Regions from separate parts of the Nicoliella sp. ESL1113 genome, predicted to be linked through region 2. Evidence: predicted binding sites of a transcription regulator. Region 2 holds the regulator's gene; the other holds the start of a gene.

Region 1 (8,917 bases), 260 kb from region 2:
GAGGGTTGCCAGCATTCATTGCCGTGATTATTGGGCTGGGCTTCAAGCAATCGGCCTACCTGGCAGAAATTTTTCGGGCAGCAATAGATTCAGTTGATCGTGGTCAGATCGAAGCCGCAAAAACGCTGAACATCAAGCCTGCTAAGTTGTTTCGATACGTCGTCTTTCCCCAGGCATTCGTGAACGCATTGCCATCAACGGGGAACAGTTTTATCAGCTTGATAAAGGAAACGTCGTTAGCCTTTTCGCTAGGGATTACCGAAATGTTTTCCGAAGGGAAGCTATTAGCTGGAGCTTCATTTAAGTATTTTGAAACATACTTAGCGGTTGGGATTTTATATTGGATTTTAATTATTATCTATACATTTTTACAGAACATCATTGAAAAACACATTTCAATTCCATATCAGAGTTAATCTAGCGGAGGTGAATTTAAGCTTATGAATGCAATTAATACGAAGGACTTATCGGTTGTGATCAACGGCACGCCGATCTTAAAAGATATTAACCTCCAGATTGAAAAGGGGAAGGTCACAGCAATCATTGGGCCCAGTGGAGCAGGGAAAACCACGCTTCTGAGGACTTTTAATTACTTACAACCATTCGCTAGTGGATCGATTACGGTGAATGATGTGGAGCTGACCCCTAAAACAGCCACGAAAAAATTAATTTATGAATATCGGTTGCAATCAGCAATGGTGTTTCAACGCTTTAACTTATTTAGGAACATGACGGCGGTAGAGAACGTAATGGCCCCAGAATTGTTAAATAATAAACTGAAATGGGACGCTGCACATACTAAGGCCCAGCAGTTATTGACCGAGATGGGGTTAGCCAACGTTGCTAACAACTATCCGGTGAGTTTATCAGGTGGTCAGCAACAACGGGTCGCAATCGCCCGCGCCATCGCTTCGCAACCATCGATCATCCTCTTTGATGAACCTACTTCCGCACTCGATCCAGAAATGTCCAAAGAAGTACTCAATATTATTTCCAAGCTCGCTCAACAATCCATCACAATGGTGATCGTGACGCATGAAATTGAGTTTGCCAGAGAGGTTAGCGACAGTACCGTCTTTTTAGAAGATGGCGCAGTTAAGTACCATGGATCAACTGATGAATTATTTTCTGAACATGGTCCAGACAGAATTAAGAATTTTACGAAAGAAATGCATTTTAAAAAAGTAGAGGAGTTGTCTTAATATGAAGAAAACTGGAAATCGTGGAATTATCATTAGCGCAATCGTAGCTGTATTAGTAGTAATTGCTGGGGGGTTCTTTTATTTCAACCAAACTAGCAACGGTTCCAAAAATAGTGAGAATGTAATTAAAGCGGGGGTAACGGGAACTAGTTATCCCAATACTTATAAGGCCAATGGCAAATTAACTGGTTTTGATGTCGATGTCTTAAACGATGCGGCTAAAAGAGCTGGTTACAAGGTTAAATGGGTGACTGGTGAATTCGATGGGCTCTTAGGTCAAGTTGACAATGGTCAATTAGACACGGTGGCCAATGACATCGCCGTAACTCCAGAACGGGCCAAGAAGTACAAGTTTACTGACGTTTACAACAAGGAAGAAACCGCAGTTGCCGTTGATAAGAAGTCAAGTTTGAATAACATTGATCAACTATCAGGTAAAACGGTTTCAGGAGCATCAGCATCCAATAACTCGCAAAACCTAAAGAACTACAATAATAAGATCAAGTTTAAGATGTTTGATGCCCGTGATTTAACTTACGAAGCACTATTAGCAGGACACGTTGATGGGGTGGTTAATACCAGAAATAACCTCTCTGCCATCATCAAACAAAAGCATTATGCATGGAAGATCCTAAAGGGAAGTGCTGCAACCGTCAACGTAGCATTACCATTTGCTAAGAACAATACTGGTAAGATTGCTAAATTGAACAAGGCAATTGCTGAAATGAAGAAGGATGGTACCCTTACTAAGTTAGCTGAAAAATACTTTGGCTATAATGCAGTTCAGGGCATCAAGTAATTATGTACAAAAAAAGCGCTGGTGGAAAATCACCAGCGCTTTTTTTAGTTGTTATTTGTCAAGAATTTGACAGAATTCAATTGTTTCGTGGTTAGGTCCTAAGATGTTAAAGAACCGAATACCATGATCCCAGAATGAAGGGATGGATTGAATTTCATCGTTGACCATGTCAAAGCCTTCAGCCTTAGCAGCTTCGAAAGCCTTGTCAACGTCAGTACAGTTCATTGAGAAGTGGTTGATGGCACCGTTCTTCATAGTAACGGGGTCACCTTCCCAAGTTTCAATGGTAAGGTTATTGTATTTCATGAAAGCACAACGGTTTTCGCCATTGTGGAATAAACCTGCTTGTTCAAAGCCAAGCTTTTCGTAAAAAGCAATGGTCTTGTCTAAGTCTTTGGAAGGAATTCCAACGTGTTGGAGTCCAGTAAAGTAATCTTGTAAAGCCATCTTATTTTCCTCCATAGAAATTAATTATTTTAAGCTTCCGTCAAGTTCAACAACTGACTTACCAGGACGCTTGTCAGAACCATCAAGCTTACCAACAACTTCGTCAAGCTTAAGAACGTTCTTGATAAGTGGTTCAACATCGATCTTACCACTTGCCATTAATGCAAGGGAGTCATCGAATGCGTATGGGTTAATGAATGAACCCTTGATGTCTAATTCCTTTTGGAATACTTCGTAAGTGTTAACAGTGAATGTTTGATCTGGACGACCAACACCAAACATAAGGATTTGACCACCCTTACCTGCAACTTCGATTGCCTTTTCTTGAGTTTCTGGACGACCAACGGCTTCGATAACGATGTCGTATTCTTCGTTAATGTCACCAGATTCAGTGTTGATTACGTGATCAGCACCAGTAAGCTTTTGTTCTTCGGCTAACTTGTCATCGTGACGACCAGTTAAGTCAACGTGTTGAACACCGTATGCCTTTAATAATTCAACGAATAGAAGACCCATGTAACCATCACCCATAACAAGAGCCTTGTAATGTGGTTGTAAGCTAAGACGACGGATACCGTGAACCCCACATGAAACTGGTTCAGTTGAACAAGCAGCCTTTAATGAAAGGTTAGCTGGAACGTGGTATACAACTGATTCAGGAGCAGTGAAGTATTCTTCCAAACCACCATCACGAGTAACACCAACAGCTGAAAGGTCTTCAGCTAATTGTGGACGGTCAACACGGAAGTACTTGTCCTTAGGGTAGTAGATGTTAGGGTCAACTGCAACACGATCACCCTTCTTGAATTGGGTAACGTTAGCACCAACAGCTTCAACAACACCTGAGTTTTCGTGACCTAAAACGATTGGAGGAACAGCGTCTGCTGAACCTGGAAGACCGTTGTAAAGTGCGTCGTCGGTACCACAGATACCAGCGTAAGCAGTCTTAACTAAGACTTCGTCAGGCTTTGGAGTTGGAGTATCTAAATCTTGGATTTCCATTTGTTTAGTACCAGTTAATACTAATGCTTTCATGTGTAAATATCCCCTTTAAATAATATAAATTTTTTAACCAGATCGGATGACCCAGCTTCAATAACTATTTTATATGAAATAACCATTTGTTTCCAAACATTTAGCGTTTAGCACCAATTGATTACACCTATAATACTAATGATTATTGATAAATAATCAACTGCCATTTTATCTAAATATAAAGATAATTGGATTTATAAATGAATAAAGTCACATTGTTACAACATGATGTAAGCAAAGTTAAATGTTGATTTAATGCTAATGATAGTTAACAGTTTCACAAACTTTTTAGCTTAAATTATGTCTTTTTATATATTTATTCATATTTAAACCGATTGCATGAATAAAAAATTAATTGGTATAATTTTTAAATATTTTGTGAATTTATTAACTAAAGTATAAGATATCTTAATTGTGATACGATAAGGGGATAATAAGGGGGCAATTTAAATTGCGGAAAGTTATTTATATTATCTTTTTTGGTTTCTTTGGCGGGGCACTTCGCGAATGGTTAACGCTTTTATCTGGAAACGATCACTTTGCAATGATTATTGCGATTAATTTATTAGGAACTTTCTTACTAGCCTTTCTGGTTAGCATTTTGCCATTGTTATTTAAAATCTCAAGTGAACTCCTTAGCGGGATTAGCGTTGGCTTTATCGGTAGCTTTACCACTTTTTCAACGTTTACGGTTGATTTTGTAAAGCTGTTCAAAACTTCACTAATTAATTCTTTTTGGTATCTTTCAATTAGTTTAGTCTTTGGATATATATTCGCATTAGTTGGAATTAAATTAGCGAACTACTTAATTGCAAAGGCGGGTGCAAAATAATGTTATCTAAAATTATAATTGTCGGACTCGCTGCTGCGTTCGGTGCGGTGATTCGTTATGCGATGATCGAATTGATTGGAAACAAAATGGGGTGGCAGGAATTTCCACTCGCCACCGTGGTAATCAACGTATCTGGATCGTTTCTCCTGGGTTTGTTAGCAGGGCAACTTGCTGATAGTTCAATGGCTTATCTAATTGGCAGTGGGATTTTAGGTGGGTATACCACGTTTTCCACGTTTATGAATGAAACGGTAAGGCTTCAGATTAAGCGTCCGACATGGGCTGGATTATATTTCATTTCAACCACGTTGTTAGGGATTTTAGCAGCATTTGTTGGCATGGCGATTTAAAAATCGATTAGACCACACCAATAAGTATTATTTTTTTCAAAGTAAAGACCCCGATATGCTGAACGTTTTCTGTTCAACCGATCGGGGTCGTTTGTTTATTATTGCCAAAATCTAATCATACAGCCTAAGCTCATTGCTCCTCTTTCGTTAATGTTTCCACAGTTATATCGACTTAAAGAGGGGGTGTCGAAATTTGTTGAATTGTAGAGATAACCCTTTAACTTGTTTCTTTCGTATATGTTGTAACCCACGATTTCGCCATTTTGTTTTACAACAATATAGCCGCCGTTAGCTTGATCCAAACCGTCCCATTTGGTATTGGGCACCATTCCTAATGCAATGCTAATCAAAAGTTCTTTAACCTTGTATTCTATTAAATCGTGATTTTTATGAAAATTATCACAATAATAATCTACAACCTTAGAGATCTTTTTGCCGCGTACAAAATAAGAACAATAAAATAAATCAGCTAAAATGCTAGGCATTTCCGAATCTATCATTTTTAAATTAAATTCAAAGGTGCTTGAGTTTAGATTATTAAATGTTAAATTGATATTTTTACTTTTTAATCGATTTATTTTGTCTAATATAGTTCCTTTGGCGTTGAGAGCGTCCAATTCGGTGGGGGTTAAATTATTGGTTAGTTCCTTAGAAGGCTTGTAATTAATAATCGTTTGTTGTGATGCGTTTAAAAGGGTGGGGCGGCTACCTAAATAAGATTTAATACTAAAGCCGATTGTTGGTTCTGTATTTGTGAATGGATCGTGTATTTTAATATCGATATCACTTTTTAACTTGCTCTTTGCTTTTAAACTATCTAGCTTTACTGATTTAAGAAAGTCTTCAACGGCTGGAACTTCGAAATTTCCCTTTTTGCTTAATAATTTGTCTAATAAAAAATTCGAATAATGTAAGAACTGATTTTTGTTAACTGAAAATGAAGGCTTGTCTTTTTCTTGAATGTGAATTTCTGGATCTTGGCTGGTTATTTCATAAATAACATCTGGTTTAATAATTGCCTTGATTGTGAAAAATTGGTTAGGGATAGAATTTAAATTATTATCGGCTATGTTTAAAGTTCCGTTTGATGATAACAACCTAAGGAAAACATAGGATTCAGACCATTCTCCAATATTGAATTTTTTATAGTTTGTCATTACTAATCATGGCTTTCTATATTAGATTTAACTGGATAGTAGCATGGTTTCCCTTGACGTCTATTTTTTTGTTTCGCAAAACATCTTTTATGTTTTTGGAAACTGCTTTAATCATTGGGATTGAAACGCTGTTTCCCATTTGTCTGTACATTTGGGTTCTTGAAACTGGAATTATGAAATTATCTGGAAAACCTTGTAACCTCTTACATTCTAGTTCTGAAAGTAACCTTATTCCAGTTTCACCACCCTTTACAAACGTCCCCGTTAATCGTTGTATTTTGTGATAGCTAGCGTTTAAAGTTTTTGCGTATTTTTTAGTGTTTTTATCTACGACAAATGGATGCCCGTCATCCTTTTTGAATAAGTAGTTTTTTTGCAAATTTTTAGAGATTGAATATCCAGTGGGGTTATCCTCTAATATTTCCCCAACGTAAGTGTTTTGATCATTACTGTCTGGGAAGTAAAAATTAGAGCTATCGATGTCTTTTCTGAAACCGACAATTATTACCCTTTTTCTGGATTGGGGAGATCCATAATCGGTTGCTTGTAAGACCTTGTGGTAGACGTTATATCCACTATCTACTAGTGATTGCCTAATTATCTCGAATGCTTGCCCCTCTTGGATCGTTAATAAGCCGGGAACGTTTTCTAAAAGAAATGCCTTGGGTTTGTGGTGCTTAATAATTCTTAGGACATCAAAAAATAATGTGCCTTGCGTTTTGTGCTTAAACCCTTCTCTTTTACCGATACTGCTGAATGGCTGACAAGGAAAGCCGGCTAATAATACATCAAAATTTGGGATATCCTCAGCTTTGATTTTAGTAATATCACCGAATGGTTTTTCTTTAAAATTGGCCTCGTAAGTTTGCACTGCAAATTTATCCCATTCGCTTGAAAAAACACACTGAGTTTGTTTATCGTTTTCACTAAATCCTAATCTAATTCCACCGATTCCAGCAAAAAGGTCGATATACCTTATTTTTTGGTCATGACGGTCTTCGATATCATCATTGTTTGCTACTTTCTGATCTTGGTTTGTGTATTTATTTAAAATGTAATTTACCTTTTCAGAGAATGTTTTAATGCCATTTATGTTAGTGCCATTAATTTCTTGGTAAATTAGATCGCTTAAATAAACAGTATGGGGTTTTTTACTATTAATGTCTTTTTTAGCCATAGGGCATCCCTCCTGCGAGATTATAAAAGCCATTATATCAGCAATGTTGCAAGATTACAAACAACCAACGGCTAAAAAAGTTCCGTATGAATATTGATTCAAATTGGAGGGGCAGTTCACCACTTATTTTTGTTTCCGTTTGTGTCTTTCAATAATACTTTCACCGATTTGAATCAAAACGGCAGATACTAACCCTCGAACAGAATATCTGCCCATTTCAGAAATATAAAACTTGATGTTGTATGTATGGTTCACGATTAGATCAAACCCCCGCGCATTATAAAGATGATGAAACAGGCGATGATCATGAGGACTAGCTATAGGAAAGTGGTGCCTTTGATAAATTTCACATTATTACCTCCAGTTTTAATTATGAATAATCAGTCTAACTGGGGTTATTTTAACACAATCTGGATTTTAAAATTACCTGTTGGCGATTTAATCGTCTAAGTCCGGTGATTGAAATCGATCTTAGTTTCTGTATAATAGAACGAGTTGACTAAAATGACTAGATGTAGATATAGATAGTTATTTAAATACTATATATTGTGTTAGGAGCTTTTCAAATGAATTATTTTAAGTGGCTATGGAGCCAATTACTAGGTTGGAACGTCCAATCATACATCCTACTGTTCTTTGGGTTGGGGTTTAACTTAGCGTTAACGCTCAGCAGCCCGATTACTACGATTAGTATTGTAACTTTTATTGCTGGGGTCCTTGGGTTAACCTGCGTATTAGCGATCAACAATGCCAAACCAATCAATGGATGGTTGGGCTTGATTAGTGCGATCTTACTAATTGCGGTTGCGTTTAGCGCCAAGAACTACATGGAAATTGTGATGCAGCTCAGCTACATCGTATTGTTAGATGTGCCAGTCCTGTTAATGCCGAGCTGGAATCAAGATGCTGAAAACAAGATTTCTGGCCTGCGGGGCGAAAATAATGCTCAGACCTGCAAGAACTGGTTGCCATACGTAATTGGCTTTGTTATTGTCGTATTGATCATGCACACGTTATTGACCAGTTTAACTGATAGTCCACGGCCATTGATCGACTCGATTTCAGCAACGACTGGGATCATGGGTGCAATCTTAACCACCTTGAAGAAACGCGAAACCTACTACTTCTGGTTGGCACAAGGGGTGCTATCAGTGATTCTGTGGGGAATTACCGCTGCGCAGGGGAGTGCTTCACCAGTCCTATTCGTAACCTACATGCTCTACATCGGTAATGATATCTTGGCGTTTACCAAGAGTCCATGGTTTGCCAAGCGTTTAGCAACTAAGTAATCACTTAATTTGAAAGGGGTAGGTTATGACAATGATCGTATTAGCAGGAACCATCGGTGCGGGCAAGTCATCGTTGACCGAACGGCTGTCCAAACACCTGGACACCAAGGCGTTTTATGAACCAGTTGGCGACAATCCTGTGTTGCCACTGTTCTATCAGGATAAGCAAAAGTACGGCTTTTTGCTGCAAATTTATTTTTTGAACAAACGCTTTGAGATGATCAAAAAGGCGCAACAAGATGATAATAACGTGTTAGACCGTTCGATTTACGAAGATGCGTTGTTCACCGACTTGAATCACAAGTTGGGCAACATCAATGACACTGAAGCCGCTGTTTACCATGACTTGTTGGACAACATGATGGAAGAATTGCCATACGCAGCCAAAAAGAAGCGGCCCGATCTGTTGGTCTACATTGAAGTCAGTCTGGAGACCCAGTTGAAACGGATTCGTCAACGGGGACGAGACTTTGAACAGTCTGATGACCTGTTGGACTACTATCGCGAACTGCGGGTGGCTTATCAACATTGGTTTGAGAACTACGAAATTAGTCCCAAGTTGAAAATTAATGGTGACAAGTACGACTTTGTGAATAATTCGGCTGATTTACAAGCGGTGTTGAAGCAAA
Region 2 (8,917 bases):
AAATTTAACTTCCTTAGCCATCAATTATCACCTCATGAAATTATTTTTTGTTTTTTATGATTTTAATTTTAATTTATTAATTAGTCGACAACTGCAACTAAATCCTTTTCATGTAAAACTAAGTAGGATTGGCCTTCGTAGTCAACGGAAGTGCCAGAGTACTTGTCGAATAGAACGGTTTCGCCTTCCTTAACTGCTGGTGCAACTGTCTCTCCGTTATCCAAGATCCGTCCAGCACCGACAGCGACTACCTTTCCAGTTTGGGGCTTTTCCTTAGCATTACTTGCTAAGACAATCCCGCCGACTGTCTTTTCCTTTTCCTCTTCAACTTCAACGATCACACGATCACCTAATGGCTTTAACACATTAATCCCTCCAATTAAGTTTACATAAATTTAGCACTTGAACTATGTCAGTGCTAATTGTTATCTTTAATATATATTCTTTTAATTTTAATTGCAAACATTTTGACCGCTGCCCAAATAAAAAAACGCTCATGCAACTTTGCATGAACATTTTATCGAAATCAGATTAATAATGCGATGATTTAAAACTAGGAATCTTGAATCTAAAGGTTTACTTAATGTAATGTTCAATAAAGTAAATCAAGGTCTGTAACTCATTCGTTAAATCAACATTTTGCACCGTTACGTTCTCGGGAGTTGATAGACGGACCTGGGTGAAGTTAAGAAAGCCCTCCGCTCCCGCTTTAATGGCATTATCGCAAACTTCTTGGGCCACTTTAGAAGGCACAGTTAAAATAACGACCTTGATCTGTTGATCCCTTAATTGTTGAACCATTTCTTCATATGAATAAATGGGGACCCCGTTTTGAATTGTGTTAATCATTCGCTCCTTAGTATCAAAGGCAGCAGCAATCCTAACGTTGCTATCACGATGAAAATTAAAGTTCAGTAGTGCCTGTCCAAAGTTTCCGACCCCGACTAATGCAACGTTAGTCAAACGGTCTTCATTTAGAATCCGCTTAAAGAAATTCAATAAATTCTCAACATCATAACCATAGCCACGTTTACCAAGCGCCCCAAAATAGGAAAAATCCCTTCTAATCGTAGCAGAGTCCACTTGAATTGCGTCCGCAAATTTATTTGATGAGATTCGTTCAACGTTTGAGTCATGTAAAATCGTAAGGTATCGATAATAGATCGGCAATCTTTTTGCGGTTGCCCGTGGAATTTTATTTTCAGCCATAAGTCTTTCCTCCCGGCATTTTCGTTCATAAAAAACGTTTCCAGATTATTTTATCATAAAAAAAGACTTTGTGAAATATTAATCAATTATATCGATTTTCATAATTTCATATTATATGTAAATTATGATAAAATTATCCTTAAACTACTATAATATAAAGGGGTGAGGACTTGCAAATCTTACAAGTAAATAACGTAACCAAAAGATTCGATGGTGTGCCAATTTTCACAAATGTTAATATGAATATTGAAAATCATGCTAGAATCGGGCTCGTTGGCCGCAATGGAGCCGGTAAATCAACGCTAGTTAAAATGATCATTGGTGAAGAAAGCATCGACGAAGGGAAGATTACTGAAAAAAACGGCCTTACAATTGGCTATCTTTCACAAAATACGGGTCTTCATTCAGAACGAAACGTCTGGGATGAGATGTTAAGCGTGTTCGCAGAATTAATTAAAACGGAACACAAGATGCACGCGTTAGAAATACAAATGAGTGATCAACAGGTTAATCAAGATCCACAAAAACTAGCAGAAGTCACTAAATCATACGACACGATTCAGGCTAACTTTACCGCTAATCATGGGTACAGTTATAAAGCTGAAATCAAGGCGGTTTTAAACGGATTTGGTTTTGGAGAATCATTCTACGAACAACCCGTTAATTCTCTTTCAGGTGGGCAACAAACCCAACTCGCATTAGCGAAACTGCTCCTTGAAAAACGCGACCTCCTTATTTTAGATGAACCAACCAACCACTTAGATGTTGAAACGATCACATGGTTGGAAGGCTACGTCCAAAACTATCCTGGTTCGCTTTTGATCATTTCACATGACCGTTACTTCATGGATAAGTTAGTCAATGAAGTCTATGACTTGGATAACGGAACGCTAACATATTACAAAGGTGATTACACTAGCTTTGTGAAGCAAAAACAAGCGCGCTATGCTGAACGGCTCCATGCGTATGAAAAACAGCAAGCTGAAATTAAAAAAATGCAGGACTTTATTGATAAAAACATCGTTCGGGCATCGACTACTAACCGTGCTCAGGCACGTCGTAAACAATTAGAAAAAATGCCAAAGCTCGAAAAACCATTTGATAATAATAAGGTCGCTCAATTTCGATTCTCAGAAGCAAAGCCCAGTGGTAACATCGTTTTAACAGTTCGGAATCTGGCGGTCGGCTATGATGATCAGGTTCTAGCTAGTCCAATTAACATTGACGAAAAAAAGCACCAATCGATTGCAATTATCGGACCCAACGGGGTTGGTAAGTCGACCCTATTAAAAACCATTTTAGGCAAGCTACCAAAATTAGCGGGGACCGTTTCATTCGGGACCGGAGTCAGCATTGGCTACTACGATCAAAAACAGACTTCCTTACACAGTAATAAAACCGTTTTAAATGAAATTTGGGACGACTACCCTACTACTCCAGAAGGCCACATTAGAACCATTTTAGGGAGCTTTTTATTTTCTGGTAATGACGTTGAAAAAGTCGTCGGTAACCTTTCTGGTGGTGAAAAGGCGCGTTTGATGCTCACCAAATTATCAATGGATCACGATAATTTCTTAATTCTCGATGAACCCACTAACCATTTGGACATTGAAAGTCGCGAAGTTCTTGAAAATGCATTGAAGCAATTTGATGGGACGATCCTGTTCGTTTCACACGATCGATACTTCATTAACCAAGTTGCTAGCGAAATTATTGAAATTACCCCTGAAGGATCAGAAAGATACCTAGGGGATTATGATTACTATATCGAAAAAAAGGAAGATCAAATCGCCCAAGCACAACACGAGGCCGCTAAATTAGCTGCTGAACATCCCGAAGCGGTTCAACCCACCGAATCGAAGGGCAAGGTCGATTACCAAAAGAGTAAGCAAGACCAAAAGCAACGACGTAAATTAGAACGCCAAATCAGCGAAATTGAGGAACAAATGGGCAAGCTCAGCGAACAACACGCTCAAATCGAGGATCGAATGGCCCAACTAGCTGCTGATCAAAAGATTAGTGAACTTGAGGAACTCCAAAAGAATCTCGATCAAGTCAACCACCAAAATGAAAAACTATCAGATCAGTGGACTCAACTAAGTTTAGAACTCGAAGATTTAAATAATGAGTAAATAAAAGGACTGAATCAAAAATTTTGATTCAGTCCTTTTTGAATTTTATTGAGTTACATCAGGAGCCCATTCAAACTCAAGGCTCGGGTCAGCATTTAAATCGAGGCCTGCAAAACGCCCTTCTTTAAACATAATAAAGCCAGCTGCACCAATCATCGCAGCGTTATCACCACATAGTTTGCGTGGCGCCATTATTAATTTCGTATTTGGTAGTTGATCAATTGCTGATTGCAAGCGTGTCCGCAGTCCATTGTTGGCAGCTACTCCTCCTGCTAAGATCAATTGTTTGACTGGGTAGTTCTCCAACGCCCGCAGTGTTTTATCTACTAAAACATCTACGACCGCATTTTGAAAACTAGTTGCCAGGTCATCATGATTCAACTTATCACCTACTTGTTCTGCGTGATGGTAAGTGTTAATAAAGGCACTCTTTAACCCACTAAAACTAAAATCATAATTAGATGACTTATCCATTGCTCGTGGAAAGTTAAATGTATCCTTACCCTTCGCTGCCATCGCATCAACAGTAGGGCCTGCGGGGTAGTTAATCCCTAACACCCGACCAATTTTATCGTAGGCTTCACCAGCGGCATCATCGCGCGTTTCACCAATAATTTCGAACTGGCCCTCTTTGGGCATGTAAACCAATTCAGTGTGGCCACCAGAAACGACTAATGCAAGGGTTGGAAATTCAATTGGTTCGACAAAGCGAGCAGCATAAATATGCCCCGCGAGGTGGTTGACTGGAATTAACGGAAGGTGGTGAGCCCACGCAACCATCTTAGCAGCAGTCACCCCGATCAAAAGCGAACCTACTAATCCAGGCCCATAGGTAACGGCCACGGCATCTAAATCATCATAGGTAACATTGGCCTCTTGCATCGCATCACGAATACAGATGGTAATTTCTTCGATATGATGACGACTAGCAACTTCTGGAACTACGCCACCAAATCGTTTATGGCTATTGATCTGTGTGGCTACGATGTTAGAAAGAATTTGATTGCCATCTGCAATAATTGCGACACTAGTTTCATCGCAACTAGACTCAAATGACATGATTAAATTACGCTTCAAAATTATTCCTCCAAATTATAATCCATAATTAATTGGGCTATTATCAATTTCACTAATATCTAGCGTCATATCAATGGCATCTTCTTGATTATCAATATAGTAGTTATTTTTAATGCCTGAGCGTTTAAATCCTAAATCAGCATAAAGATGCTGAGCACGATAATTACTACTTCTCACTTCTAGCGTGATTTTTGAATAGTCAATGCGACGCGCTTTTTTAATAATTACCGTTAACAAGTAATATGCAAGCCCCCGATGTTGAAATTCTTTTTGAACCGCTAGATTCGTAATATGGCATTCCTTATTATTATCAAACATTGCACAACCAATGAATGCAACCAATTGATCATGATATCTAATTACTAAGTATAAACGGTCTTGATCACGCTTAAGTTCCCTTAGCATCGTATTGTAGTTCCATGGAGTTTTGCCGTCATAAACAGATTTTTCAATCTTTAATAATTCCGGGGTATCTGTAACCATGGCCCTTCCAATAAAGTACTTAACATTTTTAATTTCAATCGTATGGTTTTTAACCGCAATTTGTTGTTCACGAAATACTGCTTCACTTTTTAAAAATAGGCTATGGTACCATTGCTTAAACTTTTTTAACATATGAACTTGAATCCTCTTTTGGGTGTAGTTTTTGCCAATCGGCTTCTGCTTTCGTCAATCTCAAATAATTAGGAACAAACGTATCAATGTCTTGAACTGGTGGTAAAGTCTCGCCAAATAGTCCTAGGTTTGCAGCTTGAGGAAGGTTATCTAAATTATTAATCATCGTAAAATTAGCAGGCAAGCGATCGTTAAAATGATTAGCATCACCTAATCCAATAATCGATTCATTTTGATAGGCCTCCATTTTACTCAACCAACGGGATAATGAAACGTGTTGATCAGGAATCACTGCAACTGGGCGTCCGTTTTGAATCCGATACAATCCAGTAAACATGTTCTCATTTCTGGCATCAAACACTGAATTCACTAATTGACCTTCAATATTGATATTCAAAGCCAATGTTTGCAAACTAGAAACCCCCACTAATTTAATCCCTAGGGTAAATGCTAATACCTTAGCAGTCGCAGTTGCAATCCTAATTCCGGTATAAGAGCCAGGACCATCAGCAACTACCACGCGGTCTAAATCGCTGGGCTGCATTCCACAATCTTTCATTAGATTATCGATAATCGGTAGTAAGTATTGAGCATGTTTTTGATGCGTCGTTGTTGTCGTTGTTGCTAAAATTTGTTGATCCTCTAAGATCGCGATACTTAGGGGGCGATTGGAAGTATCCAATGCTAAAACCTTCATAAAATAATCTCCCTATTGTTGTTAATTTTTATCATGCTTATTATATACCATTATAAAGCATTAAAAAAAGCGAACCAGATGTTTAATCTACCTCGCCATCGTGTTGCCAAGTAATATTAGCAATTGCTGCTAATTGTTGATTGTGATAAATTTCGTGCTTCGTAACAACGGTTCCATCAATTTCTTGATGTTCATAATTACTTTCAATTACGTTGCCATAACGCACTTCGCTATCATATTTTAGGTTAATGTGAGCAGGAATGTTTTGAACTAAAAAATCATATGGTAATAAATCAGTCATCCAATCCAAATAACGAGTATTGTTGACGTGAATATTCGTATCAATATCGCTATAACGGATTCGATACTGGCGACTATTAGATAATGATTCAATCTTGCGTGGCTTTTTAATTCGAGGAGTTAACTTCACAGCATTAGATTGATAAGGATCCACAATTTGATGCGGGATCGGTGCTAAACGCCGTTGTTCAATATTCATTGAAACCCATAAGCTTTTGATGTAAACGCACTGACTGCCCTTCTCATCTAAAATCCAAAACTCTCGAAAGGCAAAAAATTTATTATAAGATGTCGATTGGGTTTGGATGGTAATATTTTCATCCGTCTTAGGAAGATGATTAATTTCTAAATCATATTGAATGACCACCCAAGTTACCCCAAACGATGCAATAAATTCATTGGTTAACCCAAGCTCTTCATTTTGATCCTCAGAAACTAAAATTGCCATGTTAAGGAGCATTGGTAACGTAACTCGATTCTGATTATCAGTTTCATAATAAGTGATTCGATGTTTTTCACTAAAGCGACTCACGATAAATGGTCAATCCTCCTTTTCAATATGGTGATATAGGTTATAAACTTCTTGCTTTTTAATTTGGTGTAACTTAGCAACTTGCTTAATCGCAACGTTTGGCTTATCACCTTGCGCAATTAAATAATCGACCTGTTCAACCATCGAAAGCCCGTTCAGTTCATCATCTTGATGATCATCGATTTGTGCCTCTGAATTGCCCTCAACAATAATTACGAATTCTCCCATAATTTTATTGTTGGCAGCCCAATCTAATAATTCAAGCAAGGTCCCCCTATGAAAATCCTCATACCGCTTTGTAATTTCCCTACATAAGACGGCACGTCTTCCTTCACCAAGTACGCTCGCCATGTTCTTAAGGGTTTTTCTTAAACGATGTGGCGCCTCATATAGAATGAACGTTTCTTGATGACGGTTCAGATCTTCAAGTTCAGCGATTTGATCACTTGGCTTCCGATTCAAAAAGCCATAGAAATAAAAGGGTTGTGGTGATAACCCAGATGCAATTAGTCCAGTTAATCCGGCATTCGCCCCTGGCAATGGAACGACTGGGATATTAGCCTCAATACAAGCAACCACTAATTCGTGTCCTGGATCACTTATCGATGGCATTCCCGCATCGCTAGCTTGGGCAATGTTCATTCCTGATTGCAATTTTTGAATCAATTCTGGAATCCGTTCCATTGTGTTATGTTCATGAAAACTAATTTCCTTAGTCTCAATTTCAAAATGATTCAATAATTTCTGGGTATTTCGTGTATCCTCAGCCGCAATTAAATCGACTTCACGAAGCACCTTAACTGCTCTAAAAGTCATGTCATCTAAATTGCCAATTGGGGTTGGCACTAGGTATAACGTTCCAGTATCATGTTTAGCAAAACTGTGTTGAACTTGCAATTTAATCCCTAACTTTCTTATTTTCGGTTAATAATTTCATCACAGAACATACAACCTTCACCATTTTCACGCGGTTTACCATAAAATTGATTACATACGTGAAATCCATCATTAAATAACTTTTCTAATATCTTGCGGGACTCATTATGCTTGGTTGCTTTCTGTGTTGGTACTTTTTGATCATGATTTTCATTTGAATGTGTTTCCAATAATTCACGCAAATGCTGATTTTCAATTTCTAATTCTGAATTTTTTTCCAAAACTTCGTTCATTGCTTCACGGAGTTCGGAAAAGCGGGTCAACATCGATTGAGTTTGAGACTCCATATTCTTTAACCCACTGTATAGCTCTTTATTATTCAATATCAATTTCACCCTTATTAATTGTTTAATTCAACTGATCTAGCACCTTTAAAGTAGTTGATTCTAAAACGTTTTGAAAATTAATGTTAATTGCTAAATCACTATTACTCTTAAGCATTAGTTCAATTATACTGAGCAACTTTTGCTTAGGAATCTGCAACGCAATTTGGTGAATTTGGCTATTAATTTGTGGAAAATTAAGTTCATTATCATCAACTGCTTTAAATTTAATATCTAATACATCCCGCCAAACTTCAATCATCATATCGATTGTAATTCGCTTTGCATCCTGATTATTAATCAAGGCCATCATATCAGTTTGCACCATTGTAAATGCAACTGGATTGCGCTTGTTGAGCTGAAGAAACCATTGACTAATTGCATTTTGCAACTTTGCGAACCAATTATTTTCAAACCACCCAGAGGCAGTATCAATATTATTAGTCATTTTCATAATTAAGTTAAAATATACACTATCAATACCAGCTTTAGTGAGTTCTTCGCTAAAGAGGGTCGGCGAAATTGAAGGAAATTCAACTAATTGGGTTCTTGAAATAATGGTTGGTAACAATAGTGATTTATTGCTGGTAAGTAGAAATGAAAATACATTCCCAACTGGCTCCTCAATAAACTTTAAAAGACTATTAGCAGCCTCTGTGGTCATTTTATCAGCATCATTGATTATGAATGCCTTTTGATTACCCTCAACAGCACTCTTGGTAAATTCAGCCTTTAATAATCGCACTTGATCAATTTTGATGCTTGCTCCGTCTGGTTCAATGATCATTACATCTGGATGCTGCCGACTGGCAATTCGGATACACTCATTGCACTTACCACAAGGTCTACCATCTTTTTGATGGGGACAAAACAATGCCATCGTAATCTGTAACGCAACCGCTAACTTCCCATTTCCTAGCGCCCCGCTAAATAGGTACGCATGGGTCAAATCATGGTCACTAACAACCTGGGCAAAATGATCAACTAATTGGGGTTGCTTAATAGATGCCTCTTTAATAATGGACTCAGCAACTGATTTTTCCATCGCCATTAGAATTGATAAAATTGATCCATTGGTAAGATCATTACAGTTGCC

What was found. The regulator Rex, encoded in region 2, represses fermentation and respiration genes when NADH is low (regulators of the CRP and FNR family bind a similar motif). The targets are predictions, from matches to a motif close to TTGTGAANTANTTCACAA.
Region 1: ACSYTJ_RS00140 (zinc-dependent alcohol dehydrogenase family protein) is a predicted target of Rex. The motif match lies at 3,749-3,766, and genes of this name have one in related genera.

The regions. Positions count from the first base shown of each region.
Region 1 is NZ_CP196387.1:26,066-34,982, reverse strand. Features, by position in the region: gene ACSYTJ_RS00160 (amino acid ABC transporter permease) at 1-416, shown strand, start outside; gene ACSYTJ_RS00155 (amino acid ABC transporter ATP-binding protein) at 441-1,202, shown strand; gene ACSYTJ_RS00150 (transporter substrate-binding domain-containing protein) at 1,204-2,001, shown strand; gene ACSYTJ_RS00145 (VOC family protein) at 2,053-2,448, opposite strand; gene ACSYTJ_RS00140 (zinc-dependent alcohol dehydrogenase family protein) at 2,473-3,483, opposite strand; gene ACSYTJ_RS00135 (fluoride efflux transporter FluC) at 3,935-4,315, shown strand; gene ACSYTJ_RS00130 (fluoride efflux transporter FluC) at 4,315-4,665, shown strand; gene ACSYTJ_RS00125 (HpaII family restriction endonuclease) at 4,764-5,822, opposite strand; gene ACSYTJ_RS00120 (DNA cytosine methyltransferase) at 5,839-6,999, opposite strand; gene pnuC (nicotinamide riboside transporter PnuC) at 7,566-8,288, shown strand; gene ACSYTJ_RS00110 (deoxynucleoside kinase) at 8,320-8,917, shown strand, end outside.
Region 2 is NZ_CP196387.1:1,319,755-1,328,671, forward strand. Features, by position in the region: gene groL (chaperonin GroEL) at 1-21, opposite strand, end outside; gene groES (co-chaperone GroES) at 81-365, opposite strand; gene ACSYTJ_RS05715 (redox-sensing transcriptional repressor Rex) at 577-1,209, opposite strand; gene ACSYTJ_RS05720 (ATP-binding cassette domain-containing protein) at 1,380-3,341, shown strand; gene tsaD (tRNA (adenosine(37)-N6)-threonylcarbamoyltransferase complex transferase subunit TsaD) at 3,387-4,400, opposite strand; gene rimI (ribosomal protein S18-alanine N-acetyltransferase) at 4,434-5,033, opposite strand; gene tsaB (tRNA (adenosine(37)-N6)-threonylcarbamoyltransferase complex dimerization subunit type 1 TsaB) at 5,017-5,730, opposite strand; gene ACSYTJ_RS05740 (acyl-[acyl-carrier-protein] thioesterase) at 5,813-6,562, opposite strand; gene rsmI (16S rRNA (cytidine(1402)-2'-O)-methyltransferase) at 6,572-7,459, opposite strand; gene ACSYTJ_RS05750 (DNA replication initiation control protein YabA) at 7,477-7,821, opposite strand; gene holB (DNA polymerase III subunit delta') at 7,847-8,866, opposite strand; gene darA (cyclic di-AMP receptor DarA) at 8,872-8,917, opposite strand, start outside.